Regions from separate parts of the Gordonia sp. SMJS1 genome, predicted to be linked through region 1. Evidence: predicted binding sites of a transcription regulator. Region 1 holds the regulator's gene; each other region holds the start of a gene.
What was found. The regulator LexA, encoded in region 1, represses DNA repair genes until DNA is damaged. The targets are predictions, from matches to a motif close to CGAACANNTGTTCG.
Positions count from the first base shown of each region.

Region 2: the regulator LexA is predicted to act here: its motif matches at 5,379-5,392, upstream of QAD21_RS21620 (HNH endonuclease signature motif containing protein).
Region 3: the regulator LexA is predicted to act here: its motif matches at 3,642-3,655, upstream of QAD21_RS09750 (HNH endonuclease signature motif containing protein).
Region 4: the regulator LexA is predicted to act here: its motif matches at 4,240-4,253, upstream of QAD21_RS21380 (HNH endonuclease signature motif containing protein).

Region 1 is NZ_CP123381.1:2,326,618-2,334,440, reverse strand. It holds partial or broken gene hrpA (ATP-dependent RNA helicase HrpA) at 1-499, shown strand, start outside; gene nrdR (transcriptional regulator NrdR) at 473-973, opposite strand; gene QAD21_RS10670 (LysM peptidoglycan-binding domain-containing protein) at 1,073-1,612, opposite strand; gene lexA (transcriptional repressor LexA) at 1,837-2,541, shown strand; gene QAD21_RS10660 (putative PEP-binding protein) at 2,519-4,228, opposite strand; gene QAD21_RS10655 (DeoR/GlpR family DNA-binding transcription regulator) at 4,378-5,148, shown strand; gene QAD21_RS10650 (1-phosphofructokinase family hexose kinase) at 5,145-6,110, shown strand; partial or broken gene QAD21_RS10645 (fructose-specific PTS transporter subunit EIIC) at 6,227-7,823, shown strand, end outside.
Region 2 is NZ_CP123381.1:4,765,767-4,773,589, reverse strand. It holds gene QAD21_RS21635 (FAD-binding oxidoreductase) at 1-1,584, shown strand, start outside; gene pta (phosphate acetyltransferase) at 1,627-3,825, shown strand; gene QAD21_RS21625 (acetate kinase) at 3,822-5,042, shown strand; gene QAD21_RS21620 (HNH endonuclease signature motif containing protein) at 5,420-7,159, shown strand; partial or broken gene QAD21_RS21615 (tetratricopeptide repeat protein) at 7,162-7,823, opposite strand, start outside.
Region 3 is NZ_CP123381.1:2,139,711-2,147,533, forward strand. It holds gene QAD21_RS09735 (molybdopterin-dependent oxidoreductase) at 1-2,229, shown strand, start outside; gene QAD21_RS09740 (thioesterase family protein) at 2,303-2,791, shown strand; gene QAD21_RS09745 (hypothetical protein) at 2,791-3,480, shown strand; gene QAD21_RS09750 (HNH endonuclease signature motif containing protein) at 3,670-5,373, shown strand; gene QAD21_RS09755 (glycoside hydrolase family 13 protein) at 5,464-7,308, opposite strand; gene QAD21_RS09760 (globin) at 7,386-7,823, opposite strand, start outside.
Region 4 is NZ_CP123381.1:4,714,198-4,722,020, reverse strand. It holds gene QAD21_RS21400 (amino acid permease) at 1-1,487, opposite strand, end outside; gene QAD21_RS21395 (beta-mannosidase) at 1,553-2,638, opposite strand; gene QAD21_RS21390 (YdcF family protein) at 2,855-3,916, shown strand; tRNA gene QAD21_RS21385 (tRNA-Gly) at 3,958-4,031, opposite strand; gene QAD21_RS21380 (HNH endonuclease signature motif containing protein) at 4,284-5,783, shown strand; gene dcd (dCTP deaminase) at 5,805-6,377, shown strand; gene QAD21_RS21370 (UDP-glucose/GDP-mannose dehydrogenase family protein) at 6,510-7,823, shown strand, end outside.

The sequences.
Region 1 (7,823 bases):
ACCACAATCCTTCTCGGCGCTGCTCGAACGGATCCGGCCACGGGTCGCCGCGGCCGCACCGGACTACTTCTCGCTGGCCGTCGCAGCCCTCGAACGGATGTCCCCGCTGCGGGCGGCGATCGACCGGCACGCCGGTTCGCTGGCTGCCGACGACGTCGCCGAACAGGTCGCCCACCTCGTGTTCGACGGATTCGTGGCGGCTACCGCGCGACGCCACCTGGAGAATCTGCCGCGCTATCTCGACGGCGCGCAAGCACGTCTGGAGGCACTACCCGCGTCCGCAGCACGCGACCAGGCCGGGGTGGCCGCCGTCGATCGCGTCGTCGAACGGTGGGCCCAACGCCTCGAACAGGTACCCGAGCACCGGCGGGCGGTGGTCGACGACGAAGCGCAGTGGCTCGTCGAGGAGTTGCGCGTGGGGCTGTTCGCCCAGCGTCTCGGCACCGCGTTCCCGGTGTCGGAGAAACGGGTCCTACGAGCTCTGGACCGACTCGGCTGACACGGGTTCGGCGAGCGCGCTCCCGGATCCCGATGCCGCCTTCAGGTCGTCGATCTCGCGCTGGAAGTCCTCCACCGAGTCGAACGACCGGTACACCGAGGCGAAGCGCAGATACGCCACCTCGTCGAGATCGCGGAGCGGGCCCAGGATGGCGAGTCCGACCTCGTTGCTGGGGATCTCGGCCGATCCACTGGCGCGCACCGTGTCCTCGACCTGCTGGGCGAGCTGCGCGAGCGCGTCCTCGGCGACGTGGCGGCCCTGACAGGCTCGCCGCACGCCACGCATGACCTTCTCCCGGCTGAACGGCTCGGTCACGCCGTTGCGTTTGACCACCGCGAGCACGGCGCTCTCCACGGTCGAGAACCGGCGACCGCACTCAACACAGGAGCGACGGCGGCGGATGGCCTGCCCTTCATCTGCGACACGCGAGTCGATGACCTTGGTGTCGTCGTTCTTGCAGAAGGGGCAGCGCATCGTGTCCTCACGCAGGTCGCGGGACGCTGGAACGCACCCGAAGCGTGCGCCCCGCCGCTTGTCGGCCGGCCCCTGTGACATCGAGGATACCGCCCGGCCTCAGCGGTACCGGGGGGTGAGCAGGGGCTGGCCCACCTGCAGCGCGCTCGACCCCAGATCGTTCATCGCGACGATCTCGTCGATCACGACCTCGCGCGGCATCTCGGGTGCCACCCGGCCGGCGATCGAGCTGAGCGAGTCCCCCGAGCGCACATGGACGACCTCGGAACTCACGGCGGACGGTGTCAGCGAGTCCGAGTAATTCTGGCCGACGACACCGAACACCCACACGACGAACGCCAGCCCGACACCGGCGAGGAGCGCGACCGCGGTGCGGCGGCGGCGACGGAACACCGCCGCGTCGGGCCCGACCGGGCCACGTCCCCGGACCCCGACCGGAGAGCCACAGTGGGTACCGCCCACCCGCGGGGTCACCGGCGATGCCCCCCGCGGCCGGGTGCCGGCCGGCCGGTTGTCGACCGGTCGGCCGCCGTCGGACAGCGGGGCGCGGGTCCGGACGCGATCGGCGCGGTCGGTGCGCGGCCGGACGGCGTCGGGACGGTCGGTGCGGACGGGAGCGACGAGAGTGGCGGTGCGCATGGTGCCCTCCGGTGTTCGGGTGTCTGGGATCGTGCGGGTGTGGTGGTCGGTGTTCGAACATCGATCAGATGTTCGATGCACTGATGTTCGAATTTGTAGCACGACGTCCCGACAAAGTCTCGCGACACATCGAACAAATGTTTGAGGTGCCGGTCGCACTCCGCTAGGCTCGGACCCGGCGCAAGCCATCTACCAGCACGTTCCGAAGACGAGAGGAACCGAACATGAGTGACACCGGCGATAGGCGCGGCCGAGCGCGGGGCGCCGACGACGAGGCCCCGTTCGACGCCGCCGCCGCCGAGGCCTCACTCACCCCGCGACAGGCCGGGGTCCTGGAGGTGATCCGCCGCTCGGTGCGCGAGCGCGGTTATCCGCCGAGCATCCGGGAGATCGGCGACGAGGTCGGCCTGGCCTCGACGTCATCGGTGGCCCATCAGTTGCGGACGCTGGAACGCAAGGGGCTGCTCAAGCGCGACGCGAACCGTCCCCGTGCGGTCAACATCGCCCCGAGTGACACCCCGTCGCCGGACACCCCGACGGCCGGCCAGCTTCCCGAGCCGACCTTCGTGCCGGTTCTCGGCCGTATCGCGGCCGGCGGTCCGATCCTGGCCGAGGAGGCCGTCGAGGACGTCTTCCCACTGCCCCGTGAGCTCGTCGGCGAGGGATCGCTCTTCCTGTTGCGCGTCGTCGGCGAGTCGATGATCGACGCCGCGATCTGCGACGGCGACTGGGTCGTGGTCCGGCAGCAGAACGTCGCCGACAACGGCGACATCGTCGCGGCCATGATCGACGGCGAGGCCACCGTGAAGACCTTCAAGCGTCAGGGCCCGAACGTCTGGCTCATGCCGCACAACGAACTGTTCGATCCGATCCCGGGCAACGATGCCGTCATCCTCGGCAAGGTCGTCACCGTGATGCGGCGAGTCTGACCTCTCCACCGACCGAACCGTCGAGCACCGCCGCGGCCGCCTCGCGCGCCGCGGCGGGATCCGAGGTGGACAGGGCAGCCTCGGCGGCGGCCCGGCAGTCCGGTGCGGACACCTCGCCGAGCCGGGCCCCCACGGCCGCCGCAGCAGCCGGCGCGCTGGACAGCGAGGTGACCCCGAGACCGACGAGCACGCAGGCGAGGTTCGGATCGGCGGCGGCCTCGCCGCACACCCCGACCGGCTTTCCCTGACGTGCACCCGCTGCCGCGACACCCGCGATGAGGCTCAACACGGCCGGTTGCCACGGGTCGGTCAGTCCGGCGAGATCGGCCGACATCCGGTCGGCCGCCATCGTGTACTGGGTCAGATCGTTGGTGCCGATGGACACGAAGTCCACCTCGGCGAGGACGGCTTCGGCCAGGATCGCCGCCGCGGGCACCTCGATCATCACCCCGGCGACCAGACCACGGCCGCGGACCTCGGCGGCGAAGGTGCGCGCCTCCGCCGGCGAGGCGATCATCGGCGCCATGACCCACGGCGCGACGGCCGACCCCGACGCGGCCTGCGCGATCGCGTCGAGCTGATGCGCGCGGATCTCGGGGTGCGCCAGCGCGATCCGATCGCCCCGCACGCCGAGCGCTGGGTTCGATTCGTCGGGATGGGTCACGAACCGGAGCGGTTTGTCGGACCCGGCGTCGAGGGTGCGGATGACCACCTTCTGCCCGTCGAACGCATCGAGCACCTCCCGGTAGATCGCGGCCTGCTCGTCCACCGACGGTTCGTCGGCACGCTCGAGGAACGCGAGTTCGGTGCGGAAGAGCCCGACGCCCTCGACGGGGTACCCGGCCGCGGCGCGTGCCGACGATCCGTCGGCGACGTTGGCGAGCACCGCCACGGCCACCCCGTCGGCGGTCTGCCCCGGACCGGTCCAGCCGGCGACGAGTGCGGCATGCCGCCGATCCTCGTCGACGCGAGCCCGGGCCGCCTCCGCATCGGGCTCCACCTCGATCCGCCCGGTGCTGCCGTCGACGAGAACGGTTGTGCCGGGCTCGATCTCGTCCAGGTCGGCCACCGCCACCACGCACGGGATCCCCAGCTGGCGCGCGATGATCGCGGTGTGGCTGGTCGGTCCGCCGAGGCGGGTGACGAGGGCGATGGTGCTCGTGGGGTCGAGGCCCGCGGTGTCGGCGGGCGCGAGGTCGTCGGCGAGCAGGACCGACGGCACCTCCGGAGTGGGCACACCAGGTTCGGGTAGGCCGAGCAGTTCGGCGAGGACCCGGTCGCGCACGTCGTTGAGATCGGTGACCCGCTCGGCCATCAGTCCGCCGAGCTTGGTGAACACCGCCGCGAACTGTTCGGTGGCCGCGACGGCAGCGGCCTCGGCGGGGGCGCCCTTGCCGATGAGCGCGGTCGCGGCACCGATCCAGCCGCGGTCCTCGGCCAGGCCCGCCGTCGCGGCGAGCACCTCGGCCGTCACCCCGGTGTTCTGCGACGCGCGCGTGCGCAGCCGCGCGGCGACGGCGCCGGCCGCGGTGGCGAAGCGCGTGACCTCGTCGGCGCGCCGTTCCTCGGCGATCTCCACACCGACGCCGAGCTTCTCCGGCGAGTGGTCGGGTCGCTCGCCCGGCCACAGCGCGGGACCGTGGGCCAACCCGCCGACCACCGGGGTTCCCGTCAGGATCTGCGCCATCGTCTTGCCTCTCACTCGACTACCGATGTGACCACCGTTACAAAAAGTGCTTGACTTGTCAACACAAACAGGCGTAAACACAATTACTACAACATCCAATCCCACACGCCTCAACAAGCGGGTTGGTCGAAACCGGAGATCGGAGCGGTGTGTACGCCGAGGAGAGACAACAGGCGATCGTCGACGAGGTGCGACTCGCGGGGCGGGCATCCGTGGCCGCGCTCGCCGAGAAATTCGACGTCACCAGCGAGACCGTCCGACGCGATCTCGCGGTACTGGAACGCGCCGGACATCTCCAGCGGGTCCACGGCGGCGCCGTGCGCGCCGAGATCATGCGCACCCTCGGCGAGCTCGGGATCGACGAACGGGAGTCGAGCCAGATCGAGCAGAAGACCGCGATCGGCCGGGCGGCCATCCGGTTCCTGCCGCCCGACGGCGGCTCGGTGCTCTTCGACGCCGGCACCACCACCTACCGCGCGGCCGAGGCGACCGCTCCCGATCGGAGGCTCACCCTGTTCACCAACAGCCTGCCCATCGCCGGCCTGCTCGCGGGAACCCATCCCGACGGTCTCCATGCCCTCGGCGGACGCGTACGCGGTCTCACCCAGGCGACCGTGGGCGTCGACACCGTGGACGCGCTTCGCCGACTGCGCGTGACCACCGCCTTCATCGGGACGAACGGCCTGAGCGAGGCCCACGGGTTGTCGACACCCGACCCCGACGAGGCCGCGGTCAAGGCGGCGATGGTCGCAGCCGCGCAACGGGTCGTGGTCCTTGCCGACAGCTCGAAGATGGACCGCGAGGACCTCACCTCCTTCGCCGGACTCGACGACGTCGACGTCCTCATCACCGACTCCGGGATCGACCCGGCCTATTCGGCGGCCCTGTCCGCGCGTGGCGTCGAGGTCGTGATCGCATGATCGTCACCGTCACCGCCAACCCGAGTCTCGACCGCACCCTCGAACTCGGCGCACCGCTCGCCCGCGGCGAGGTGCAGCGCGCCGGCGTGGTCCGCACCGAGCCGGGCGGCAAGGGCGTCAACGTGGCCCGGGTCGTCGCGGCCGCGGGCCTGGCCACCCGCGCACTGCTCCCGGCGCGGCCGGGCGACCCGCTGCGGGCCGCACTCGACGACCTCGCACTCCCCTACGACGCCGTGCCGGTCGACGGCGAGGTCCGGTCCAACATCACCATCGCCGAATCCGACGGGACGACCACCAAGATCAACGCACCGGGCGTCACCTTGACGGGCCCGGACCGCGAGGCGCTCGTCGGGCTGATCCGTGAGCACGCCGGCTCCGCGCAGTGGGTCACCCTCTGCGGGTCGCTGCCTCCCGGCGTCCCCGACGACTGGTACCGCTCGATCGCCGACGACCTCGTCCTCGCCGGCTGCCGGGTCGCGGTGGACACCTCGGGCGCTCCCCTCCGTGCCAGCGTCACCGGTCGCGTCGACCTGATCAAGCCCAACGAGGACGAGCTCGCCGAACTGACCGGCGCCGACCCCGGACAGCTCCGAGAAGCACTCGCGCGCAACGATCTCGGACCGGTCATCGACGCCGCTGCGACCATCGCCGAACAGATCGGGGGCAACGTCCTCGCCACCCTCGGCGCCGTCGGGGCCGTGTTGGTCACCGCATCCGGCGTGTGGTCGGCGACCCCGCCGCCGATCGTCCCGCGCAGCACCGTCGGCGCCGGCGACTCGTCACTGGCCGGCTACCTCATCGCGCAGAGCACCGGGGCCGCGCCCGCCGACTGCCTCCGGTCGGCCGTGGCGTACGGCGCGGCGGCCGCATCGCTCGCCGGCACCCAGGCCCCCACGCCCGACCACCTCGACCTCCCCGGCGTGCGGGTGACCGAACTGTCGGGAGCCGCGCGCATGACCTGACGGCACCGTCCCGGCGGGTCCCCACATCCATCCAACACCGCGCCCATCCAGCACCGACTCCATCCACCATCGACCCACCCAGCACCGACCCCACCCTTTCCACCGAAGGACATGCCATGACCGAGCAGATCATCACCGCGCAGACGGTGAGTCTCGACGTCGACGCCGGCGGCGATCCCGCCGCCGTCATCACCACGCTCGCCGACGCCCTCGCCGCGGCCGGCCGGACCACCGATCCCGCCGACCTCGCGCGGGCCGCACTGGACCGAGAAGCCAAGTCCGCCACCGGACTTCCCGGCGGCATCGCCATCCCGCACGCCCGTACCGCGTCGGTGACCGCGGCCAGTCTCGCCATGGCGCGGCTGTCCCGCACGGTCGACTTCGGCGCACCGGACGGGCCGGCCGACCTGGTCTTCCTCATCGCCGCGCCCGAGGGGGGTGCCAGTGCGCACATGAAGCTCCTCAGCTCGCTGGCCCGCTCACTCGTCCGGCCCGACTTCGTGGCCTCGCTCCGCGCGGCCGAGAACGAGGAGCGGGTCATCGAATTGGTCAACGAGGCCATCGACCCCGCACCCCCGGCCCCGCCACCGCGCCGACCGCCACCCCGTCGACCCTGCCCCGTCGACCACTGCCCCGGCCGCCGCGGCAGCACCAGCGACGTCGACCACGGAACCCGAAGGTGCGCCGGCCCATCCGGACTCGGACCGGACCCCGGACCCGGGACCGGCCACGCCGCGCATCGTCGCGATCACCGCATGCCCGACCGGCATTGCCCACACCTACATGGCGGCCGACGCCCTGAAGTACGCCGCCGAGCGGGCCGGCGTCGAGTTCGCGGTGGAGACCCAGGGGTCCTCGGCGACCACGGCCTTCGATCCGGATGTGATCGCGTCGGCCGACGCCGTCATCTTCGCCACCGACGTCGGGGTCAAGGACCGCAACCGGTTTCGCGGCAAACCCGTCATCGCATCCGGGGTGAAGCGCGCCATCAACGAGCCCGACGCCATGATCGCCGAGGCGGTCGCGGCGGGGCGCGACCCGAACGCGGCGCGCGTCACCGGCGACGGCGCGGACGCGGACGCGGCCGACTCGTCGAAGTCGGGCATCGGTCTCGCCGGCCGTACACGCCAGGCACTCATGACCGGTGTGAGCTACATGATCCCGTTCGTCGCGGCGGGCGGACTGCTCATCGCGCTCGGCTTCCTGCTCGCCGGCTACGAGGTCGCCAACACGAACCTCGACGACGGCGGCACCCTCAGCGACGGCGCGTTCATCGCCCTGAACAACAGCCTCTGGGATCTGCCGGCGGGCGGGTTGTTGCAGTACCTGGGCGCGGTGAGCTTCGCGATCGGCTCGGGCGTGATGGGCCTGGCCGTACCGGTCCTCGCGGGCTACATCTCCTTCGCGATCGCCGACCGCCCCGGTATCGCACCCGGTTTCGTGGCCGGCATCGTCTCGCTCGCCGTGGGCGCCAGCTTCATCGGCGCACTGATCGGCGGTCTCATCGCCGGCGTGGTGTGCCTGTGGATCGCGCGGACCCCGGTGCCCCAGTGGGCTCGTGGTCTCATGCCGGTCGTGGTCATCCCGCTGTTCGGCAGCATGATCGTCGGCGGACTGCTCTACATGGTCCTCGGCAAACCGCTCGCCTGGCTGACCGAGCAGATGAACAGCGGCCTCGAGAGCATGTCCGGCGGATCGGCCATCGCCCTCGGC
Region 2 (7,823 bases), 2.4 Mb from region 1:
GACCCGGCGTGCACGGCCGAACTGCCCGGCGCCGCGGCTGCGCTGGCCGGGGACCGGAAAACCGACGCCGGCGTCGACCCGGGGACGATCTCGCCGGCTCGGTCGACGGTCGATGCTGCTGTCCGCGAAGAGGTCTCGGCTGTCGTCGGCGCCGACCACGTCTCCGACGCGGACGCGACACGGGTACAGCACACGCGCGGGTACTCCACCCCGGACATCCTGCGGTTGCGCGCGGGTGACGCCGACGACGCGCCCGACCTCGTCGTGTACCCGGGCGACTACGAGGAAGTGGTCGCGATCCTGCGGTTGTGTTCGGAGCGACGGATCGCGGTGGTGCCGTTCACCGGCGGGACGTCCGTGGTGGGTGGGTTGACGCCGGACCGCGCCGGATTCGCCGGCGTGATCAGTCTCGACCTGCGCCGTCTCGACCGCGTGGTGGAGATCGATGAGATCTCCCGGACGGCGACCCTGCAGGCCGGTCTGCGCGGACCCGCGGCCGAGGCGCTCCTGCGCGAGAAGGGTTGGACCATCGGTCATTTCCCGCAGTCCTATGAGGGCGCCGGGATCGGTGGATATGCCGCCACTCGCTCGGCCGGCCAGTCCTCGGCGGGGTACGGGCGCTTCGACGAGATGGTCGAGGGTCTCGTGTTGGCGACTCCGCGGGGAACCATCGAACTCGGTACCGCGCCGCGGTCGGCGGCCGGACCCGACCTGCGTCAGATGGTCCTCGGGTCGGAAGGCGTGTTCGGTGTCATCACGAGCGTGCAGATCCGTATCCGTCCGGCCCCGACGACCCGCGTCTTCGACGCCTGGCGGTTCGCCTCGTTCGCGGAGGGCGCGACCGCTCTTCGTCGGCTGGCCCAGGACGGTCCGCTGCCGACGGTGCTCCGGCTGTCCGACGAGGTGGAGACGGCGTTGAATCTCGCTGATCCCGTCGGCGCCGGGAGCGAAGCGAGCGGGCCGCATGAGAGCGGCGCCGGGAGCGAGCACGGCGATGACGGGGCCGGGTGCCTGGTCGTCGCCGGGTATGAGGGCGCGGCCGACGAGGTGGCGCGGCGACGCGATGCGGCGTCGTCGATGTTGATCGAAGCCGGTGGCAGCGCACTGGGAGATGGTCCCGGGGAGGCCTGGCGGACAGGACGTTTCGCGGGACCGTACCTTCGCGACCCGTTGCTCGATGCCGGGGTGTTGGTCGAGACGCTCGAGACCGTCGCGTTCTGGTCGCGGCTGCACGACGTGCGCGCCGCGGTGACGGCCGCGCTGACGGACTCGCTCACCGCGTCGGGTACGCCGCCGCTGATCATGTGCCACGTGAGTCACGTCTACGCGTCGGGTGCCTCGCTGTACTTCACGGTCGTCGCACCGTTCGCCGACGACCCGCTGGCGCAGTGGGCGGCGGCGAAAGTCGCGGCCAATTCCGCGATCCGGGCGTCCGGTGCCAGCATCACCCATCATCACGCGGTCGGGCGGGATCACCGTGACGCGTACCACGACGAGATCGGGCCCCTGGCCCTGGACGCGTTGCGGGCGGTGAAGGCGTCGCTCGATCCCGACGGTGTGTGCAACCCGGGTATTCTGCTCTGACGCCCGACTCCGGGACCGGGGTTGCCCGGCCCGTCCGCCACTATGCTGGGGCGCATGGCCACGGATAGAGTCCAGACCGCCGACCCCGACAGACCCGCGAGCGCGGATCAGATCGTCGCCGACCCCACGACCAGCATCTACATCGCCTCGGCTGAAGGCGAGACCGGAAAGTCCATCGTCGCGCTGGGGTTGCTGGCCCTGCTGTCGGCCACCGGCGGGCGGGTCGGGGTGTTCCGTCCGATCTCGCGGACGGCCGCGGAGGATCGTGATCCGATCCTCGATCTTCTCCTCGACTACGAATCCGCCGACCTCCCGTACGAGGACTGTCTCGGTGTCACCTACGAGGAGGTGCACAACGATCCCGAGGGCGCGGTTGCCGAGATCGTCGCGCGCTTCCACGCGATCCAGTCCCGCTGCGACCGCGTGGTCATCGTCGGTTCGGATTACACCGACGTCGGCACCCCGTCGGAGCTGAGCTACAACGCCCGGATCGCCGCGAATCTCTCGGCGCCGATGGTGTTGGCGATCAAGGCGATCGACCGGTCGCCGGAAGAGATGCACGGTCTGGCCGAGGGGCTGATCGCCGAGGTGACCGCTGCCCATGCCACCCCCGTCGCCCTGGTTGCCAACCGGTGCGACCCCGACCGCCTCGACGAGATCCGGGACCAGTTGCGCAGCACCGGGATTCCGGCACTGTGCCTACCCGAGGAGCCGGTGCTCTTCGCCCCCACGATGGGGGAGCTCAAGGAGGCGCTCGGCGCGACGATGTACAGCGGTGACGAGGAATTGCTCGACCGCGAGGCGCTCCGGGTGATGGTCGGTGGCATGACCGTCGAGCACATCCTGGAGCGGCTCACCGACGGCACCGTGGTCATCACGCCCGCCGACCGGTCGGATGTTCTCCTGGCACTCGTGAACGCCAACACCGCACAGGGTTTCCCGCGTCTCGCCGGCATCATCCTCAACGGCGGACTCAAACCGCACCCGATGATCGAGGCGCTGGTGAGCGGGTTGAAGCCGACCCTGCCGATCATCAGCTGCCCGCAGGGCACCTACGACACCGCGCGTACCGCCGCTCACACGCGCGGCAAGGTGGGGGTGGGCTCGGTACACAAGATCGAGGCCGCGCTGGCGATGATGGAGACCCATGTCGACCCCGAGAAGGTCATGCGCAACCTCAACGTGTCGACGCCGACCGTGGTGACGCCGCAGATGTTCGAGTACCGCCTGATCTCCCGTGCGCGCGCCGACCGAAAGCACATCGTGTTACCGGAGGGCGACGACGACCGGATCCTGCGGGCCGCCAACAGGCTTGCGCGGCGCAGCGTTGCCGACCTCACTCTGCTCGGTGATCCCGAAGCGGTGCGCGAGCGTTCCATCGAACTCGGACTCGACCTCTCCGACGTCACGGTCATCGACCCGGCCGAGTCGGAGTATCTCGACGAGTTCGCCCGGATCTACACCGAGCTGCGCAAGCACAAGGGTATGGATCTGGAACGGGCCCAGGAGAAGATGCGTGACGTGTCGTATTTCGGCACGATGATGGTGCACACCGGGCGCGCCGACGGGATGGTGTCGGGGGCGTCGCACACCACGGCCCACACGATCCGGCCGGCCTTCGAGATCATCAAGACCAAACCGGGTGTGTCCACCGTGTCGAGCGTGTTCTTCATGTGCCTGGCCGACAAGGTGCTCGCGTACGGCGACTGCGCCATCGTCCCGGATCCGTCCGACGAACAGCTCGCCGACATTGCCATCTCCTCGGCGCAGACGTCCGCGGCCTTCGGTATCGATCCCCGGGTCGCGATGCTGTCGTACTCGACCGGGACGTCCGGATCGGGCGCCGACGTCGAGAAGGTCAAGACCGCAACCGAACTCGTGCGCGAGCGGCAACCCGATCTGCTGGTCGAGGGGCCGATCCAGTACGACGCCGCGGTGGAACCCTCGGTGGCGAAGACCAAGATGCCCGACTCGCCGGTGGCCGGCCGTGCGACCGTGCTGATCTTTCCCGACCTCAACACGGGCAACAACACGTACAAGGCGGTGCAGCGGAGCGCGGGGGCGGTCGCGATCGGCCCGGTGCTGCAGGGCTTGAACAAGCCGATCAACGACCTGAGCCGTGGCGCCCTCGTGTCGGACATCGTGAACACGGTCGCCATCACCGCGATCCAGGCCCAGCAGGAGGGCGTGGACCCCCTCGCCGAGAACGTCGCCTCCGCCGAGGCCGAGGGTCCCCGATGAGCGGGGCGTCGGGTGCGGTGCTGGTGCTCAACGCCGGCTCGTCGTCGCTGAAATACCAACTGGTGCAACCGGCGGACGGCACGGTGATCGCGGAGGGCATCGCGGAGCGGATCGGCGACTCCGGTTCGTCGATGACACACGAACAGAACGGCGAGACCGTCACCGAGACACTGGAACTCGACGATCACCTCGCCGCGGTCCGACGGGCGGAACGCTTCTTCGCCGACAACGGAACCGATCTGGCCGACGCGGGACTGAGCGCGGTCGGACATCGGGTGGTGCACGGTGGCCGGTCGTTCTACGAGCCGACGGTGGTGACCCCCGAGGTGATCTCGGAGATCGAGCGGATCTCCCCGCTGGCGCCGCTGCACAATCCGGCCAACCTGGTCGGCATCCTGGCGGCCCGGGAGTTGCTCCCCGACGTCCCCTCGGTGGCCGTGTTCGACACCGCGTTCTTCCACGGTCTCCCCGACGCGTCGGCGACATACGCGATCGACCGTGCGGTCGCGGACGAACATGCGATCCGCCGCTACGGTTTTCACGGCACCAGCCACGAGTATGTCTCCGGTCGGGTGGCCGAGTTCCTCGACCGCGACCCGGCGTCGCTGAACCAGATCGTGCTGCACCTGGGCAACGGCGCGTCGGCGTCGGCCATCGCGGGCGGGCAGCCGATCGACACGTCGATGGGTATGACCCCGCTCGAGGGACTGGTGATGGGAACCCGCAGCGGTGACCTCGACCCCGGGCTGGTCCTGCATCTGAACCGGGTGGCGAACCTGTCCGTCGACGAGATCGACACGCTGCTCAACAAGCGTTCGGGACTTCGAGGTCTGTGCGGCGAGAACGACTTCCGCACGATCACCGAATTGATGGACGACGGTGACGACGCCGCCCGACGCGCCTTTGACGTCTACATCCACCGTCTGCGCCGCTACCTCGGTGCGTACGCGTTCGCCCTCGGCCACGTCGATGCCATCACTTTCACGGCCGGGGTGGGGGAGAACTCCGCAGTCGTCCGCGCCCGTGCGCTGGCGGGGTTGGAAGGGTTCGGGATCATCGTCGATGACGAGCGAAACGCTCAGCGTGGCAAGGAGGCTCGACGCATCTCGGCCGACGACAGCGCGGTGGACGTGCTCGTCGTTCCGACCAATGAGGAGTTGGCCATCGCACGGCAGTCGGCGGCGGTGGTCGGGTTTGAGGTCCGTGCGTCCCGCTGAAGGTTGTGCTGACGGCGCGGGCCGCTGAGCGAGCTCACGAAGGACGCACCGGTTTGGAGTGGGTGGTGGCTGTTGTGCCGGCCGGTAGGTGGGGCCCAGCCTGTTGGCGCGTTGGCATCGTCCCGACCGCGTACTCGGAGGTCGACATTCCGGCTCCGAAGAAGGGTCGGCACCGCGGATTGTTAGGCAGGATGGCTGCGTTGGGAGGCAACCGGATAAGTGACAAGACGCAGCATAGTTCGAGTTGCGGTTGCCCTTATCACGCGCCACCGACAAGATGAGCTCTGCGGATGGTCAACGAAAACCATTGCACCCCAGCGGCATAGCCGTTACACTCGATCATGTATTCGTGCAAACGTCTCCGGGGGGGGGTGACAATGTCTGACGAATCAATAACGCCGCAACCGCGCGCCGTCGAGTTGGTGGCCGATCTGCACGCGACCCTCGACAAACTGCAGACCGTCGACTTGTCCCCGTGCACCGACGAAGAACTGATGGAAGTCGCCGCCGCTACCGAACGCGCGATCGCTCGAACCACTTACGCCGGCGACCGCCAAATCGCCGAAATCGAGGCTCGGGATCTGCCCCGCAAGACCGGCTGCCGCACTCTGATGCAGTTCATGACCCACCGGCTGCGGATCTCCAACCCGATGCGTCGACGCAAGCAGCTGAACGCCACCGCCGCGCTGACTTGCCTCAACGGCGACCGTCTCGAACCTGAACACCCCACGCTGGCAGAAGCTTTCGCCACCGGATCCGTGGGAACCGGGCACGTCCAGGCCGCCATCGATGTCCTCGACCAGATCCCGCATGCTGTCGAACACGACGTGAAAGTCGCCGCCGAGCGGCAGATGGCCGAGATCGCCGAAGCTCACACGCCCGCCGAGATCACCCAGCTCGGCTCGCGACTGCTCGCCCACCTCGATCCCGACGGAACCCTGTCCGACGACACCGAGCAGAAACGACGCCGCGGCCTGTGGATCGGTCGGCAACGCGCCGATGGCACCGCCAAGATCTCGGGCACCCTCACTCCCGCACTCGCCGCCCGGCTCACCATGATGTTCGCTGTCTGGGGCAAACCCGGGCTCAACAACCCCGACGACCCCCAGTCGCCCCAAGGCCCGGCCGGCACCGCCGACCCCGACGCCCTCACCGCCGCCGCCGATCGCGACGGACGCACCCCCGCCCAGTCCAATCACGACGCGCTCGACGCCGCACTGGCCGCCGGTTTCGCCGACGGCGCACTCGGCACCTCGCATCGCGGCCTGCCCGTCCAGTTGATCGTCAAAGCCGACCTCTCCGACCTGATCCAGGGTGCCGGACTCGCGACCACGGCCACCGGCACCCTGCTGCCCATCCGGGACTTGATCGCGATGGCCGGTGAGGTCCAGCCGTGGTTGGCGATCTTCAAAGACGCCACCACTGTGCCGCTGCACTTCGGGCGCGGCAGACGTCTGGCCACCCGCGAACAGCGCCTCGTGTCCTTTGCCCGCCCCGACGGGGAAGTGTGTTCGGCACCCGGGTGTGATCAGCCCGCCACCCACGTCGACATGCATCACGCCCACAGGGATTGGGCCAAGGGCGGTCTCACCGACATCGACGACCTCGCCCCTGCTTGCCCGCGACATAACCGGATGGTCGGTGACCAGCCCGGGCAGTACACCACCCGCATCGCCCGGTCCGGACCCGACGAAGGCCGCTGCGTCTGGCGGTTGAACGCCGAAGCCGGCGCACCGCCCAATCCCGGTCGGCTGAACCGCCGACCCGACATACCCCGGCGGTTCGCAGAACACCTGAACACCGTGCGCGACGAGATCCACGGACCACCAACCCGGCCCGGCGGTCAGACGCGCCCGACCCTTCGTGACGCGCCCTCCGCAAGCTCCGGGCGCTCCTCAGGGAACCGGGCTGACGCGCCTTCCGCAAGCTCCGCAGGGAGCAGGGGGCCCGACGATCGAGCGCGCCGCTCATGGCTGAAAACCAGCCACGTCATCGACGTCCGACCGCCACTGCGCGTGCGTCGCAGCACCCGTCCGTCACCGGTCGAGGCCCACCTCGCGGAGCTCCTGGGCGAAGACCCGCTCGTGCGCAACGCAGCGGGGACGTTCTTCGGATAGCCCTAGAACAACGTATTCGGCCGGACGTAGTTGGCGAGGTCGACGAGCATGAACCGGTGGTCCCGGTTGGTTCGGGTCAGGCGGGCCAGCTGGCGCAGCGAACGTTCGGTGCCGGTGCGAATGCCGTACTCGGTGAACGGGAAGCCGAGCAGCGTCGAGGGTTCGTTGTCCTGCTTGGCGTCGTCGGGATTGTCGTGGATCCAGCCCAGCGCGGTGCCCAGCACGATGAGCAGCATCCGGGCCTTGCGCGGTTCGGTGTCCGGGATCTGCTCGAGACGTCGTGCGGCCTCGACGATCTGCTCGCGGGTCACCTGCGAGGTGGGTCGGCCGTGCACGAGCGCGATGATCGCCGTCGCGCGCGCGGTGTTGAAGTGGCGGCTGGTGGCCGGCACCTCGTCGAGCGGCTGGATCGCGGCATCGATGTCACCGGCCGCCACGGCGAGCCGGGCCAGACCGAACGCGGCGGTCACGATGCTGTGATCGGTCAGCCACAGATCGTGATAGTGATGTTGCGCAACGTCATACAGTTTGGCGATCTTCTCGGCAGACTTCGCCGGACCCTTCTCGTCGGCCAGCCAGCGGCCGATGAGTTCGGCGGTACCGGCGACGGCGAGCTTGGGCGCGACCTCGCCCGGCATCGCACCGAGGACCTCGTCGAAGCGCT
Region 3 (7,823 bases), 190 kb from region 1:
TGCGAGGCCACCTGCGGTCTGACCCTCACCATCGGCCGGGACCGCACGACCGGCGGCGAGATCGTCACCGCCGCGCGCGGTGACGCCGACGACGTGTTCAGTGCCGGCTACCTGTGTCCGAAGGGTGCGAGTTTCGCCCAGCTCGACAACGATCCCGATCGTCTCGACCGTCCGCTCATCCGGCGCGATGGTCGGCTCGTCGAAACCGATTGGGACACAGCGCTCACCGCTGCGGTCGACGGGCTGCGCGAGGTGATCTCGACCTCCGGCGGCGAGTCGATCGGCTTCTACCTCGGCAATCCGTCCGCGCACACCGTCGCCGGCACGATGTACGCGCCCTTGCTCATCCGGGCACTCGGTACCCGCAACGTGTTCAGCGCCAGCACCCTCGACCAGATGCCGAAGCAGGCGGCCACCGGTTACCTCGTCGGTCATGCGGGGACTTTTGCCGTCCCGGACCTCGACCGCACCGATCATCTCGTGATCATCGGAGCGAACCCGGTGGTCTCCAACGGCAGTGTGACCACCGCCGCCGACTTCCCCGGGAAACTGACCGCGCTGCGCCGCCGGGGCGGGCGCCTGACCGTCATCGACCCGGCACGCACCCGCACGGCGAAGTTGGCGGACACCCACATCGCGCCGCGGCCCGGAACGGATGCGGCGCTGCTGTGCGCGGTGGTGCAGTGCCTGTTCGACGAGGACCTCGTCGCCGCCGACCTCGGCGGGATCGCCACGCATGTCACCGGCGTGGAGGCGCTGCGCGACGAGCTGAGCGGTTTCACTCCCGAACGGGTCGCCTCGTTCTGTGGTGTGGCGGCCGCCGACATCCGGGCTCTCGCCCGGTCGATCGCCGCGTCGGAATCGGCCGCCGTCTACGGCCGGATGGGCACCACCACAGTGCAATTCGGGACCATCGGCAGTTGGCTCATCGACGTGGTGAACATCCTCACCGGCAACTTCGACCGGCCCGGGGGAGTGATGTTCCCGCTCGCACCGACCGCTCCGTCGCCCCGCCCGGCCCGTGCGGGCCGGGGGTTCCGTACCGGGCGGTGGCGCAGCCGGGTTTCCGGTCACGCGGAGGTCGGCGGTGAGCTCCCCGCCGTCGCGATGGCCGAGGAGTTCGAGACGCCCGGCGAGGGGCGGTTGCGGGCGCTGGTGACGGTGTCGGGTAACCCCGTCCTGTCCGCGCCGAACGGCGCACGACTGGGACGCGCACTCGACGACGCACAGTTCGTGGTCTGCGTCGACCCCTATCTGAACGAGACGACGCGGCACGCACACGTCGTGCTGCCGCCGCCGCGCCCGTCGCAGAGTCCGCATTTCGATGCCATCCTGAACAACCTGGCGGTCCGGGCCACCGCCCGCTACTCGCCGCCCGTGTTACCGCTGCCGGCAGGCCGTCCCGACGAGATCGAGATCGTGTGCCGGCTGATCATGGGCCTGTCCGGGGCCGGGGTCGACGCCGACCCGGGGCTCGTCGACGAACAGGTCATCGCGGCGACTCTGTCGAAGGAGGTCGCCGACCCCTATTCGCCCGTTGCCGGCCGTGACGTCGCCTCGCTCGTCGCGAAGTTGCCCGACGCGCCCGGGCACCAGCGTCGGCTGGACATGCTGTTCCGCCTCGGGGCGTACGGCGACGCCTTCGGCGCGCGCAACGGCCTCACGTTCGCGGATGTGCTGGCCGCGCCGCACGGCATCGACCTGGGGCCGATGCGGCCGCGCCTGCCCGGGGTGCTCCGCACGGCATCCGGCAAGATCGAACTCGCTCCCGACCCGCTCATCGGCGACCTCGCACGCCTGAGCGCAGCGGTGGACGCCGGGGGCGACCCGGCGCCGGCCGCCGACGGCAGCCTGCTGCTGGTCGGCCGCCGCCACCTGCGTTCGAACAACAGCTGGATGCACAATCTCCCGGCCCTCACCGGCGGTACCAATCGCTGCACCCTGCTCATGCATCCCGACGATGCCGACCGACTCGGCATCTCCGACGTCGCCAAGGTCCGCGGTGCGGGCGGTTCGCTGACCGTCCCCGTCGAGATCACCACCGACATCCGGCCCGGGGTCGCGTCGCTGCCGCACGGGTGGGGTCATGATGTCGACGGCATCAGACTGGGCGTCGCTGCCGCCGAGCCGGGTGTGAACGTGAACGACCTGAACGACGGCGCCCTGCTGGACCCGCTCTCGGGGACCGTCGTCCTCAACGGTCTGCCGGTGGAGATCGCGCCTGCTTGACCGGGTCGGGTAGTGCGTAGGGTTGGGCCGGGGTGGCCGCGCTGGCCGCCCGCCGACACCGATCTCACAGGGGATGACGCACGTGCTCAACGAGGACGCCGGGACCACGACCGCTGACGGATACCTGGTCAAGGTGCCGGTGCGCTGGTCGGACATGGATGTCTACGCGCACATCAACCACGCCCGGATGGTGACGTTGCTCGAAGAGGCGCGCATTCCCTGGCTCTTCTACGACGGCCGACCGACCGCGCCCCTGCGCGACGGCTGCCTCGTCGCCGACCTACACGTGAGATATCAAGCGCAGCTGCGTCATTCCGAGGGGCCGATCGAGGTCACCATGTTCGTCGAACGCCTGCGGGCCGTCGACTTCACCGTCGGCTACGAAGTGCGCGCGGCGGGTGCCGACCCCGCCTCTCGCCCCGCCGTGGTCGCCAGCACACAGCTCGTCGCCTTCGACGTGGCGGCCCAGCGCATCGCCCGGCTCACCCCGGAACAGAAGGTCTACCTCGCCGGATTCCGCCGCCCTGCCGGGGAATCGGCCACACGCGGCGGGCCGAGTTGATGGAGCGGTTCATCGAGTTCGCGTCCTCGGACCGATCGAACGCCCTCGCGTTCCTCTCGCACGCAGTACGTCTCGACGATGCCGCCGTCGTCCGGGTGGTCGCGCGTTCGGACGGTCTGGTGGCCTTGTGGGCACATACCGGGTTCGACGTCCTCGCCACCCGGTCGGTGACCGGACGAATCGCGCCGACCGACATCGTGTGCGACGCTTCGACACTGCGTGCGACCGTCGAATCGGCCGGCCCGGGCACCGCGGTCGATCCCGGCTTCTCACTCGACAGTGCCTGGCGCGGAGCGCTTCCCGCTGCGGTCGGGTTCCGGCACATCGACGACGTACCCGCCCGCAGCGTGGTCGAACTGTCCCGGGAAGGCGCCCGGGTGGCGCGCGAGGAGGGGAGCGGGCACGGTCCCGCAACGGGTCTGCTCGATCAGGATGTCCTCGAGGTCACGTCGGAGGAGGGTGCGCTGCGGGCCGCGGTGAGCATGCGATCGGTCTTCGCCCTGACCGGCATGGGATTCATCCGCGACGCGGACGGACGAGCGGTCACCGAGACCTCCGACACCGGGGCGATCGCAGCCGACGAACCGGTACGAATCCGGATGTCGGCGGCGTGGATTCGGATCGATGCACGCTTCGGCTCGGTGTATCAGCGCCGGCACCGCGATCTCGCGGTCACCGTCCTGAACTAAACGGTGTGTCTCACGATGATCTCTCTTGTCGCCTGAGCTCCAGCCATGGTGATTCGCACTGGCCGCCACGCAGACACGATTATCTCGAAGTCGGAGGCCTGTCAGTACGTCGTGGTTCGATTTGTAGGACGTCCGGGACTTGGAAAAATCAAGCCTTGACTCGAACATATTTTCGAGTACGATGGTGTCATGTCATCGGGGGCGGGGGCCGGATCCACGGCGGTGGACCCATCACAGGAGTCCGTCGAACCGCGCTTTCGTCCCGACCATGAACTCTCCGCATCCGAACTCGTCGAGGTCCTCAACCACTGCGCGGGCTTGGCGGCAGCGTCCGCGCATCGAATGATGGTCGTTGCCAGCCTCATTCACGATGAACGCGAGATGGATTACGCGCAGCGCCGCGCCGAGACGCACAGCGGCGAACTCGACTCCATCGAAGCCTTCGAGCACCTATCAGCGCGAGTGGCCGCCGGCGAGAACCCCTACGAGCAGTTCGGGCCCAACGGTCTCGAACAAGCCATCGCCGAAGTCGGCGCCACCCTCACCGTGACACCGGCCGAGGCGAAAGACCTCATCGAGGCCGGCGACGCACTGCGCTACCGACTCTCCTTCACCGGGCACGCACTGGCGTGCGGTCGAATCGACAAGCGCCGCTTCCTCATCGCTCTCAAGCGCACCGATCTCATCACCGACGACGAAGAGATGCAGACCGTCGACGCCCATCTCGCCGAAGCGATCTTCGCCCGCCCACCGATGTCGACGGCCCGGTTCACCGCCATGGTCGATTCGATCGTCGCCAAGTGGGCACCCGACGCGATCCGCCGACGCAAGGAGCGAGTGAAGTCCGACCGCAAGGTGACGGTCACCCCCGATCGGTTCACGCCGGGGCAGTCCCGGATCTCCGGGACGCTGCCCGATGCTGATGCCGCCGAGTTCGACGCCCGCCTGACGGCGATGGCCACCGCGGTCCACGCCGGTGACCCTCGAAAGTTGGCCAATCGCCGGGTCGATGCCCTCAAAGCACTTTCGCGCGGCGAAGCCGCCATCACCTGCCTATGCGACGACTGTCGACCTGCCGCAACCGAACCCGACACAGCACCAGATTTCGACCCAGCGACAGTGGATACCGCCGAGCCGCCTGCACCAGCTGCTGAGATGGTGGATGCGGACACCTTCGTCGACCCGTCAGCCCCCGACACCGCTGCCGATGACCCGGCCGCGCCGACCGACTCGGCGTCGGACTCGCTGGCGCCGCGCGCGACCTTTCACATCGTGGTGAACCTGTCGACCCTGATCGGTCTCGACGACGATCCCGCGTTCCTCGACCGCCATGGCATCATCGACGCCGACACCGCGCGAGAACTCCTCGCCGAAGCGCGACGCACCTACATCCATCCCGCACCGACCCCCGCCGCGCCACTGGCATCGGCTCCCGAGGCAGACAGTTCGACAACGCGGTACACCCCGTCGAAGAAGCTGCAGGCGCTGGTGCGTGCCGGCGAACTGTGCTGCACCTTCCCCGGCTGCAACGCCCCGGTCTGGCAGATCGACCTCGACCACACCGAACCCTTCGATCACACCGACCCGCGGCGCGGTGGCCCGACCGATGCGCGCAACCTCAAACCGCTGTGCCGCTTCCATCACCGCATCAAGACCTTCACCAGCTGGCAGGACCACCAAGACGAGTCCCGCACCGCCTGGTTCACCACACCCACCGGTCACATGTTCGTCGGCAACGCCTTCAGCGGACGCGACCTGTTCAACAAGCTCTTCCCCAGACGATCACCCGATCACCCCGCCCGCGACCGACTCACCAAGCAGCGCGACAACGACTTCCGACGCCACCAACGCGCCGAGAAGCGCTGGAACGACGCCAACCCGCCGCCCTTCTAGCAGCGTTTCACGATTGTCTTGCTTGCTATCGACGGCGGTGAGGTGCCTGCGTGCCCCTCACGTGGTCCGCGGCCGGCTGCCCGAGTTCAGTCACACCAGCCAGGCCGCTGCGTCCGGCGCCAGCATCCCGTCGACGAGAGGTGAACTGACGAGCAGCAATTCGCCGGGCGGAAGGGGCACCGGCTCATCGCCGGCGTTCAGCGCACAGACCAGCTGACCCTCGGAACGACGGAACGCCAGGCATCCCTCCGGCGCGCCGTACCACTCGAGGTGCTCACCGGTGAACTCCGGACGGGTCACCCTCAGGTCGATGGCTGCGCGGTACAGCGACAGCATCGACCCCACGTCCTCGAGCTGGGCTTCGACAGTGAGCGCGCGCCACGAATCCGGGATCGGCAGCCAGGTCTCGGACGTCGCACTGAATCCGAAGGGCGGCTCGGTCCCCTCCCAGGGGATCGGGACGCGGCAGCCGTCCCGCCCGCGTTCGGTGCGTCCGGACCGTTCCCACACCGGGTCCTGGAGTGCGTCGTCGGGCAGGTCGTCGACGTTCGGCAGTCCCAGTTCGCTGCCGTTGTAGAGGAAAACCGTTCCGGGCAGCGCCATTTCGACGACGAGCATCGCTCTTGCGCGCCTCGTGCCGCGCTCGAGGTCGAGTGCCCCGGTCTCCGGGTCGGCGACGGCGTATCGCGTGACCTCGCGGGCGACATCGTGATTGGACAGCGTCCACGTCGGAGTACCGGACACCGACAACACCGCGTCGAGTGAGTTCTCGATGGCCTCCCTGATCGCACCGGATTCGAACGGCGCCTTGGCGAGCCGGAAGTTGAACCCGAGGTGCAGTTCGTCGGGACGCAGGTACTCGGCGAATCGCTCGTTGTCGCTGACCCAGATCTCACCGACGTTGGCTGCCCCGGGATACTCGTCGAGGACCTTGCGGATCTTGCGGTGGATCTCGTGCACCGCATAGTTGTTGAAACGAGGGTCGTCGTCGGAGTTCTGCAGCAATTTGGTCGCCGACAGATCCATGTCGGGCAGGTCCGCGGGTTTGGCCATGCCGTGCGCGACGTCGATGCGGAAGCCGTCGACACCCCGATCCAGCCAGAAGCGCAGCGTCTTCTCGAGATCGGCGAAGACGTCCGGGTTCTCCCAGTTCAGGTCCGGCTGCTCCTTGGCGAAGATGTGCAGGTACCACTGTCCCGGCGAGCCGTCGGCCTCGGTGACCCGGGTCCAGGCAGGTCCGCCGAAGATGCTGTGCCAGTTGTTCGGCGGCTCGTCGCCGTCGTCACCGAGGCCGTCCCGGAAGATGTACCGCTCGCGTTCGGGACTGCCGGGGGCCGCGGCCAGCGCGGCCTGGAACCACTCGTGCTGGTCACTCGTGTGGTTGGGGACGAGGTCCATCGTCACCCGGATGTCGCGTTCGTGGGCCTCGGCGATGAGCTCGTCGAAGACGTCGAGGTCGCCGAAGAGGGGATCGACGTCCCGGGGATCGGAGACGTCGTAACCGTGATCTGCCATGGGAGAGGCCATGATCGGACTGAGCCAGATCGCATCGATCCCGAGGAGTTCGAGATAGCCGAGTTTGTCGATGACACCGGCGAGATCGCCGACGCCGTCACCGCTGACATCGGAGAACGAGCGCGGATAGATCTGATAGAACACCGCGGACTTCCACCACGTGGTGTCAGCCGGATCCAGCTGCGACACAACGGGTGGTGCGACCGGTGCGTCGGCGGCGACGACGGCCTCGCCGGCAGCCGGCTCCTCGAGCGCATCGACGTCGGACTCGATCGCGCCGTCGTCGGACTCGATCGCGCCGTCGTCGAACGCGACGTCGGACTCGATCGCGCCGTCGTCGAACGCGACGTCGTCGGGCTGACCCCCGTCGGATGGCTCGGCGGGGACGACCTCTGGTGTCTCATCGCTCACCGTGGTCATTGTGCCCTACCTGAGTTTTCTCGGAGAAATCCAGGTCAGTCGGCGAGTCGGGCGGCGTGTCGGGACAGAAAACGCTCTCAGATGGGTGAATTCATCATCGATTGCGCAGCCATCTCCATGTAGTCGATCAGCGCCTGGCGGTGGGGTGCGTCGAGCGTGTCGTCGTCGATGGAGGCGATTGCGGTGTGCATACAGCGCAGCCACGCGTCCCGCTCGATGGGACCGACGCGGAAGGGGTTGTGACGCATGCGGAGTCGGGGGTGGCCGCGCTCATCGGAGTAGGTTCGCGGGCCGCCCCAGTACTGTTCGAGGAACATCCGCATCCGACGCTCGGCCGGACCCAGGTCCTCCTCGGGATACAGCGGGCGCAGCACCTCGTCGCGCGCCACCTCGCGATAGAACACAGCCGTGAGTCGCCGGAACGTCTCGGCACCGCCGACCTCGTCGTAGAAGGTCCGCGCGGGGGTTGCCGGCGCCGGTGCGGTCGGAGGGGATGTGTTGGGTTCGCCAGTCAC
Region 4 (7,823 bases), 2.4 Mb from region 1:
GGATCGCGATGCGCCGACGCAGCCGATGTGGGTGACAGATCGGCGGTGAGCAGGTCGACGGTCGGGCTGCGCGTGATCACCTTGTGGCCCCACCACAGAGCGAGGAACACGAACAGTGCGCCGTAGGCGGTGAGCCAGAGTTCGAGGTTCCCCGCGGATCCGTCGCGGATCGCCGGGAGATTCTGCCCCGCGATGACTGCAACACACATGAGCAACGCGATGATCGGGCCGGCCGGGTAGAGCCAGGCCTTGTAGGGGAGTCTGCCGAGGTCCAGACCCTGCGCCTGCCACGCCCGACGAAAACGATAGTGGGCCCACGCGATACCCATCCACGTGATGAAGCCCGCCACCGACGAGGCGGTGACCAGCCAGACATACGCGCGACCGTCGCCCACCCGGCTCGCCAGGAAGCAGAGGGCGCCGATGGCCGTCGTCGCGGCCACGGCAAGGAGTGGCACTCCTGATCGCGTGACCCAGGCGAACACACGTGGGGCGTTGCCCTGCACCGACAGGCCGTACAACGCGCGGGTTGCCGCGAACAGGCTCGCATTGCCCGCCGACAGGATCGCGATCAGGATCACGGCGTTCATCATCGATGCCGCCACCGCGATCCCCGCGTCGGAGAACACGAGGGTGAACGGGGCGATCGCGATGTTCTCCGCGGATGCGTTCAGCAGATTGGGATCGGTGTACGGGATCAGGAACGCGATGACGGTCAGGGTGCCGATGTAGAACAGCAGGATGCGCACGAAGACGGTGCGCACGGCGCGCGGAATCGCCGTCTTCGGTTCGACCGCCTCGCCGGCGGCGACTGCGATCATCTCGGTGCCCTGGAATGCGAAACCGGCGATGAGGAAGACCGACAGCATGCCGAGCGGGAAGTCCACGAACGGAGCGTCGTCGATCGTCCAGTTGCTGAAGCCCGGCGAAGGACGGTCGCCGATGACACCGAGAATCAGCAGCACGCCGACGATGAGGAAGACGACCACCGCGATGACCTTGATCGCCGCGAACCAGAACTCGGCTTCGCCGAATGCCTTGACCGCGAACAGGTTCAGCGCCAGCAGACCCGCCAGGAACACGACCGACCAGATCCACGACGGCACGTCGGGTGCCCAGTACTTCATGATCAGCCCGGCGGCCACCAACTCGGCGGCCAGGGTGACCGACCAGTTGAGCCAGTAGTTCCACCCGGCTGCGAAGCCGAAGGACTTGGACACGAAGCGCTTTCCGTACTCCTCGAACGGGTTGCTGCACGGGATGTATGCCGACATCTCGCCGAGGCTCTGCATCAGGAAGAAGACCATGCAGCCCATCAGCAGATACGCCAGGATGGCGCCACCCGGGCCCGCGTCTGAGATGGTGGCGCCCGAGGCGACGAACAAGCCGGTGCCGATGGCGCCGCCGAGCGCGAGCATGCTGATGTGACGACTCTGAAGTCCCTTGCGCAGCGACTCGTCGGGGGTGATCCCCAGGGGACTGGACATCGGCAGAGTCTAACGGCCGGTCGGCCCGTCGGCCGGGTATTGCACTGTTGCCCGAGTGCTGACCCTCAATCGAGGCTGGTCAGTTCGGAGACCAGTTCGTGCACCGGGTCACCGGGACCGATGTCGTAGGTGCACTGGTCGTGCCTCGGGTCCGGGACGAATGCCCAGAACAGCGCGGTTGCCGTCCCGGCCGCCCGCTGACCGGCGACCTTGGTCCGGAAGTCGTCGGCGCGCTCGGATGTCGAACCGCATGAACCGGCATGCTGGCCGATCTCGTTCACCGCGAGGGGTTTTCCGACTGCGCGTGCCTGGCGTAGACGTTCGGCCAGTCCGTTCCACTGATCCCCGGGGAGCGCGACGCCGTCCGCACCGTAGTCGTGATAGTCCAGGACGTCCACGTAGGGGGAGCCGGCGACGTACTGGTAGTCGGGCCCGGCGGTGCCGCACTGGCCACCGCCGGTGAAGCCGGACCAGATCACCGCCCCGCCGTGCAGCCGGGCGACCATCGCACCTGCGCTGCCGAAAAACGACCGCAGTACGCGCGCGGCGTCGACCGGGCACGACCGCTGCTGCCATCCACACGACTGATCGCCACAGATGGACGGTTCGGGTTCACCCACCAATTCCCATCCCGCCAGGGTCGACCTGCTCTTCCAGCGTCCCACTGCCGTCCTGACCCACTGCTCGAACGTGAGTCCACCCGCGCCGGCGACGGTTCGCCAGCCGGATCGGTACCAGTCTCGTTCCTTGAAAACTCCGCTCTCGCATGCGCCGTCGGCGGCCGCGAGGACCGGCAAGACCATCTGACCGTGCCGCGCGGCGGCGTCGAAGACGGCATCCATCGGCCCGAAATCCAATTGCTGGGTGTACTTGTTCACGGCCAGTTGAGCGAACAGATTGAAGCGGGTGAGCGTATGCGGAGGTAAGGCGGCGAAATAGTCGTCGAGATCAACCATCGCTCCGCACCCGGCATTCACCGACCAATCGGTGGCCAGCTGGTAGGCGTCGAATCCGGATGGCCACCACTGGCGTCCATCAAGGGTCAACCCAGCCGGAGTGGCATCGACCCGGTTGGGCGCCGCATGAGCGGGCGGCGGCAGCAGCCAACTCAGGAGCAGGCCGATGCTCAGCACCAGAATCGGAGTTCTCATCGCGGGCAGATGCATTGTGAGCGTCCTGGGATGACGAGGACCGACTGTGGCGTCGGTCCAACTCGTCTGATGATTGCACGCCGGCCGCGCGGTTTCGATCGCGTCTGGGAATGGGTACGAAGAAACGTTTCGTGTGCGCCGAGATCGAGTTAGAGCCACTGGGCTCATTCCTCATTTCCCGACCTGCGCGACACCTGTGACACCATCGAGCTCGTGATGGGCGTACCGATAGTTGCTGCAGTGCTGCTCATCATGAGCGCGGTGCTCGCATGGCAGGACCCGCGTCGTCTGAGCCCCGGCATCCTGCTGACCGCGGGCTTGTCGGGCCTGATGCTCGCCGCGGTGATCGCGGCCGTGGACAGGCGCATCGACGACGACGGCTCGGTTCTCGCGCCGGCGGTGGCCATCGTGGCCTTCGGACTCGTTGCGCTGCTTGCCATCCTCACTCTCGGGGTGTCGTTGATCGCCAACGGCGTGACGCTTCTGCGCCGAGAGGGGCGCCGCCCCGGGAACTTGCTGTCGGCGCTCCTGGGTGCACTGCTGTCCGGTTATGCGCTCGCTGTCCTGCTCGGGATCATCGTCGGATGGTTCGACGTGTCGACGAGCAACGCTCTGCTCAACTTCCTCTTGGCGGTGGGGATCCCGGCCGGCTACTTGGGATTCGTGTTCGCCTCGCTGCTGCTCTGGTCGTGGCTGTACGGCAGGTGGAGCAGGTGGCGGGCGCGACGGGCGAAGGTCGGCGCGATCATCGTCCTGGGTGCCGGTCTGCTCGACCGGTCCCGCGTCGGTCCGCTGCTGGCGTCACGACTCGACCGCGGTCGCGAGATCTATGATCTGGCCCGGCCTTCCGGCCTGGACCCGCTGATCATCTGCTCCGGAGGCAGAGGTGGCGACGAGCGGCTGTCGGAGGCCGCGGCGATGGCCGAGTACCTCGTCTCGAAGGGCGTCGATCGTGATGCCATCGCACTCGAGGACCGATCCACCGACACCGCGGAGAACCTCCGGTACTCGAGGCGTGTGCTCGACGAGCGTGGAGTGACCGAATCGGTCGCGGTGGTGACGAGCGGCTATCACGCCTTCCGCGGAGCGATGCTCATGCGGTCTGCCGGGATCGACGGATTCTCGACCGGCGCCCACACCGCGCGATACTTCGTCCCCAACGCCCAGGTCCGTGAGTTCTTGGCGGTTCTGCGTGACCACCGATGGATCAACGGAGTCGTCTTGGTCCTGCTCAGTGTGCCGCTGATCGCCGGCACCGCTGTCGCTCTCTTCGGCTAGTCGATCACCGGACCAGGGGGCCTCGCGAGTTGCGGTGATGGTGGAGCCGATGACGGGAATCGAACCCGCGTATTCAGCTTGGGAAGCTGATGTTCTGCCATTGAACTACATCGGCGTGCGAGTGCCGGACTCGCGAACGACAGCCTAGCAAACCCGTGGCCGGTCCGGTCGCCGGCACGCGCAGATGTCGTGGATCGTGGCGTCAGGCGCAACGAACTGCGACATCTAGGCGAGACCGGGCGGCGGCGGGCCGACGCGATTCAGTTGCGACGCAGAATAATTCGCCGGAAGGGGTTGCGCGCCGGGCGGCCGGCCGGTAGTCTCGAACGTAGTTTCGAGTAAAGCCATGATGACGGGGGATGAAATCATGGCTTCTACCGGGCCATCTGCACCACCACCACTTCTTCTCGACCAGTACAAGCGCCTGCATGCACTTATGGACGAGATCGCCGAGACGCAGTCCACGGACTGCTCCGAGACCGAACTGCTGCAGGTCGCGATCGAGCACGAGCGCGCCGAACGACGGATGCTGTCGCTGTTCACCGACCACATCGTCGATATCGACGAGCGGTCGGCGTACCGGAAGATGGGGTGCCAGACCGTCTCCAACTTCCTCTGCCACGCGCTGAACCGGCGCGGCGAGGCGAACCGCCTGATGAACCGGGTCTGGGCCTTGGGCAGGTTTCCGGACATGCAGGGGGTGCCGCTCGAACCGCGCTTCCCCGAGACCGCCAAAGGTGTTGCCGACGGCGAGATCTCGGGACGCCACGTCGACGTCGTCATCGAGGTGATGCGCAAGATCCCCGCCGACGTGGACCCCGCCGACCGGGAAGCCGCCGAGGCGACGCTCGCGCACTACGCACGCGAGTACGACCCGTCGTCACTCCGTGACCTCGGCGCCCGCATCCTGGCCCACCTCGACCCCGACGGAACCATCACCGACGACCGCGACCGCGCCCGCAACCGTGGCCTCAAACTCGGGCCGCAAGACGCCCAACTGATGTCCCGGCTGACCGCAACGCTCGACCCCGTGACGCGCGCCATGTTCGACGTCGTCCTGTCGGTGTGGGCCGCTCCCGGGATGAACAATTCCGCCGATCCCGAGTCGCCCACCGGCAACCCCGCCGCCGCGGACCCCGACGCACTGGTCGCCGCTGCCGGACGCGACGAGCGCACGGCCGAGAAGCGGAACCACGACGCGTTGCGCGCCATGCTGCGCTTCGTGCTCGACGCCGGCGCGCTCGGGGGTTCGCACCACGGGCTGCCGCCACACCTCGTCGTCTCCATCACCGAATCGGCGCTGCGCGACGCGGCCGGCGACCCGGCACGGACCGCGACGGGAACCCTCCTACCCATCAAGGACGCCATCGACCTTGCCGCCGACGCGCAGCACCATCTCGCGGTGTTCCGGGACCACTCCAGTGAGGTCCTCTATCTCGGACGGTCCCGGCGATTGGCCTCGCGCGCACAACGAATCGCCGCGGTCGCCCGCGACGGCGGCTGCACCTTCCCGGGATGCACGCGGCCGTCGTTCGACTGCGAGATCCACCATGTCGTCGAGTGGGACGCCCACCACGGCTCCACCGACCTCGACACCCTCGCGACCGCCTGCCCACCACACAACCGAGTGGTCGGCACCGGGGTGGATCAGTGGGCCACCACCATCGCCACCGAAGGGGTCGACGCCGGCCGCGCCGTCTGGCACCCGCCCCGCGCGCACCCGTCGCCGACGCCGCGGATCAACCATGCCCATCGCACCGACGCGATCCTCGACCGAATGCGCGCTGATGTCCGGCGGCGGCGCAGAACAGCGGTGCCGGAGAGCGGAGGGTCGGCGCCGACCGACACCGGCGCAGATCCTCCCTGACCATTCGATAACCTCGACACCGTGCTGCTCTCCGACCGCGACATCCGCGCCGAGATCGCTGACGGGCGCCTCGCCATCGATCCGTTCGATCCCGCCCTCGTCCAGCCCTCCAGCGTCGACGTCCGGCTCGACGGCCTGTTCCGGGTGTTCAACAACACCCGCTACACCCACATCGACCCCGCACAACGCCAAGACGAACTCACCTCGCTGGTCGAACCGGCCGACGGTGAGCCCTTCGTGCTGCACCCGGGTGAGTTCGTGCTGGGGTCCACCCTTGAAGTGTGCTCGCTGCCCGACGACCTCGCCGGCCGGCTCGAAGGCAAGTCGTCACTCGGTCGGCTCGGCCTCCTCACGCATTCGACGGCGGGCTTCATCGACCCCGGCTTCTCCGGCCACATCACCCTCGAGCTGTCGAACGTCGCGAACCTTCCGATCACCCTCTGGCCCGGCATGAAGATCGGGCAGCTGTGCCTCATCCGCCTCAGCAGCCCGGCCGAGGAACCGTACGGCAGCGCGTCGGTCGGATCGAAATACCAGGGACAACGTGGCCCCACCCCGTCGAAGGCGTACCTGAATTTCCAGAAGCACGACTGAGGGGTTTCGACTCGGCTCAACCGGCGGGTGGGCGGACCGGGTGGGCGCGGCTCCGGAAGTTCACCCAGCCGATGACAACCCGCCACGACGAGGATGGTTACCGGTGGTTCCGCCTGGGTAACCGTTGCCCTCATGAAGCTCACGGTGATCGGATGCGGCTACCTCGGTGCCACTCACGCGGCCTGCATGGCCGAACTCGGGCACGAGGTCGTCGGCATCGACGTCGATCCGTACAAGATCGAACGCCTGCAGGCCGGCGAGGTCCCGTTCTTCGAGCCGGGGCTCGCCGACATCCTGCGCCGCAACATCGACGCCGGACGACTCCGCTTCACGACCGACCACCTCGCGGCCGCCGACCACGCCTCGGTGCACTTCCTCGGCGTCGGGACCCCGCAGGAACCCCGCGGGCACCGGGCCGACCTCTCGCACGTGTACTCGGCGATCGACGCGCTCGTGCCGACGCTGCGGGGCGCCCACCTCATCATCGGCAAGTCGACCGTACCGGTCGGCACCTGCGCCAAACTCGCACAACGGATCTCGGTACTGTCGCACGCCGGGGCGGATGTCGAACTGTCGTGGAGTCCGGAGTTCCTGCGCGAGGGATTCGCCGTCGAGGACACGCTCCGGCCGGATCGGCTCGTCCTCGGTACCGGTTCGCTCGACCCGAGCGGCCTCAACACGGCCGCCGACGACCCCGACGCCGGGTCGTCGGCCGGGGAGGTCACCCGCGAGATCTACCGCGAGATCCTCGAGACCGGCGTGCCGTTGATCGAGACCGACTGGGCCACCGCGGAACTCGTGAAGGTCTCGGCGAACGCCTTTCTGGCCACCAAGATATCGTTCATCAACGCGATCAGTGAACTGTGCGAGATCGCCGGCGCCGACATCAACACCCTCGCCGACGCGATCGGGCACGACCCGCGGATCGGACGCCGATTCCTCAACGCCGGTCTCGGTTTCGGCGGCGGTTGCCTGCCCAAGGACATCCGCGCCCTGACCGCGCGCGCCGACGACATGGGCGCCCCGCGGGCCGTCGGCTTCCTGCGGGAGGTCGACGCCATCAACATGCGTCGCCGGGGTGCGGCGGTGGAACTGGTCTTCGAGGCCCTCGGCGGCGAGGTCCTCGGGCGCAACGTCGCCGTCCTGGGCGCCGCCTTCAAACCGGAGAGCGACGACGTCCGTGACTCACCCGCGCTGACGGTGGCCAGCAGGCTGGCGCTCGAAGGGGCGTCCGTGACCGTCTTCGACCCGAAGGCCATGGACAACTCACGACGCGTCCACCCGAGCCTCGGCTACGCCACCTCGGCGCGCGACGCGTGCGACCGGGCCGACGTCGTCGTCATCGCCACCGAGTGGGCCGAGTTCGTGCACATGGCGCCCGAAGAACTCGAGGGCGTCGTCCGCGCCAAACGCATCGTCGACGGCCGGCGCTGCCTCGACCCGCAG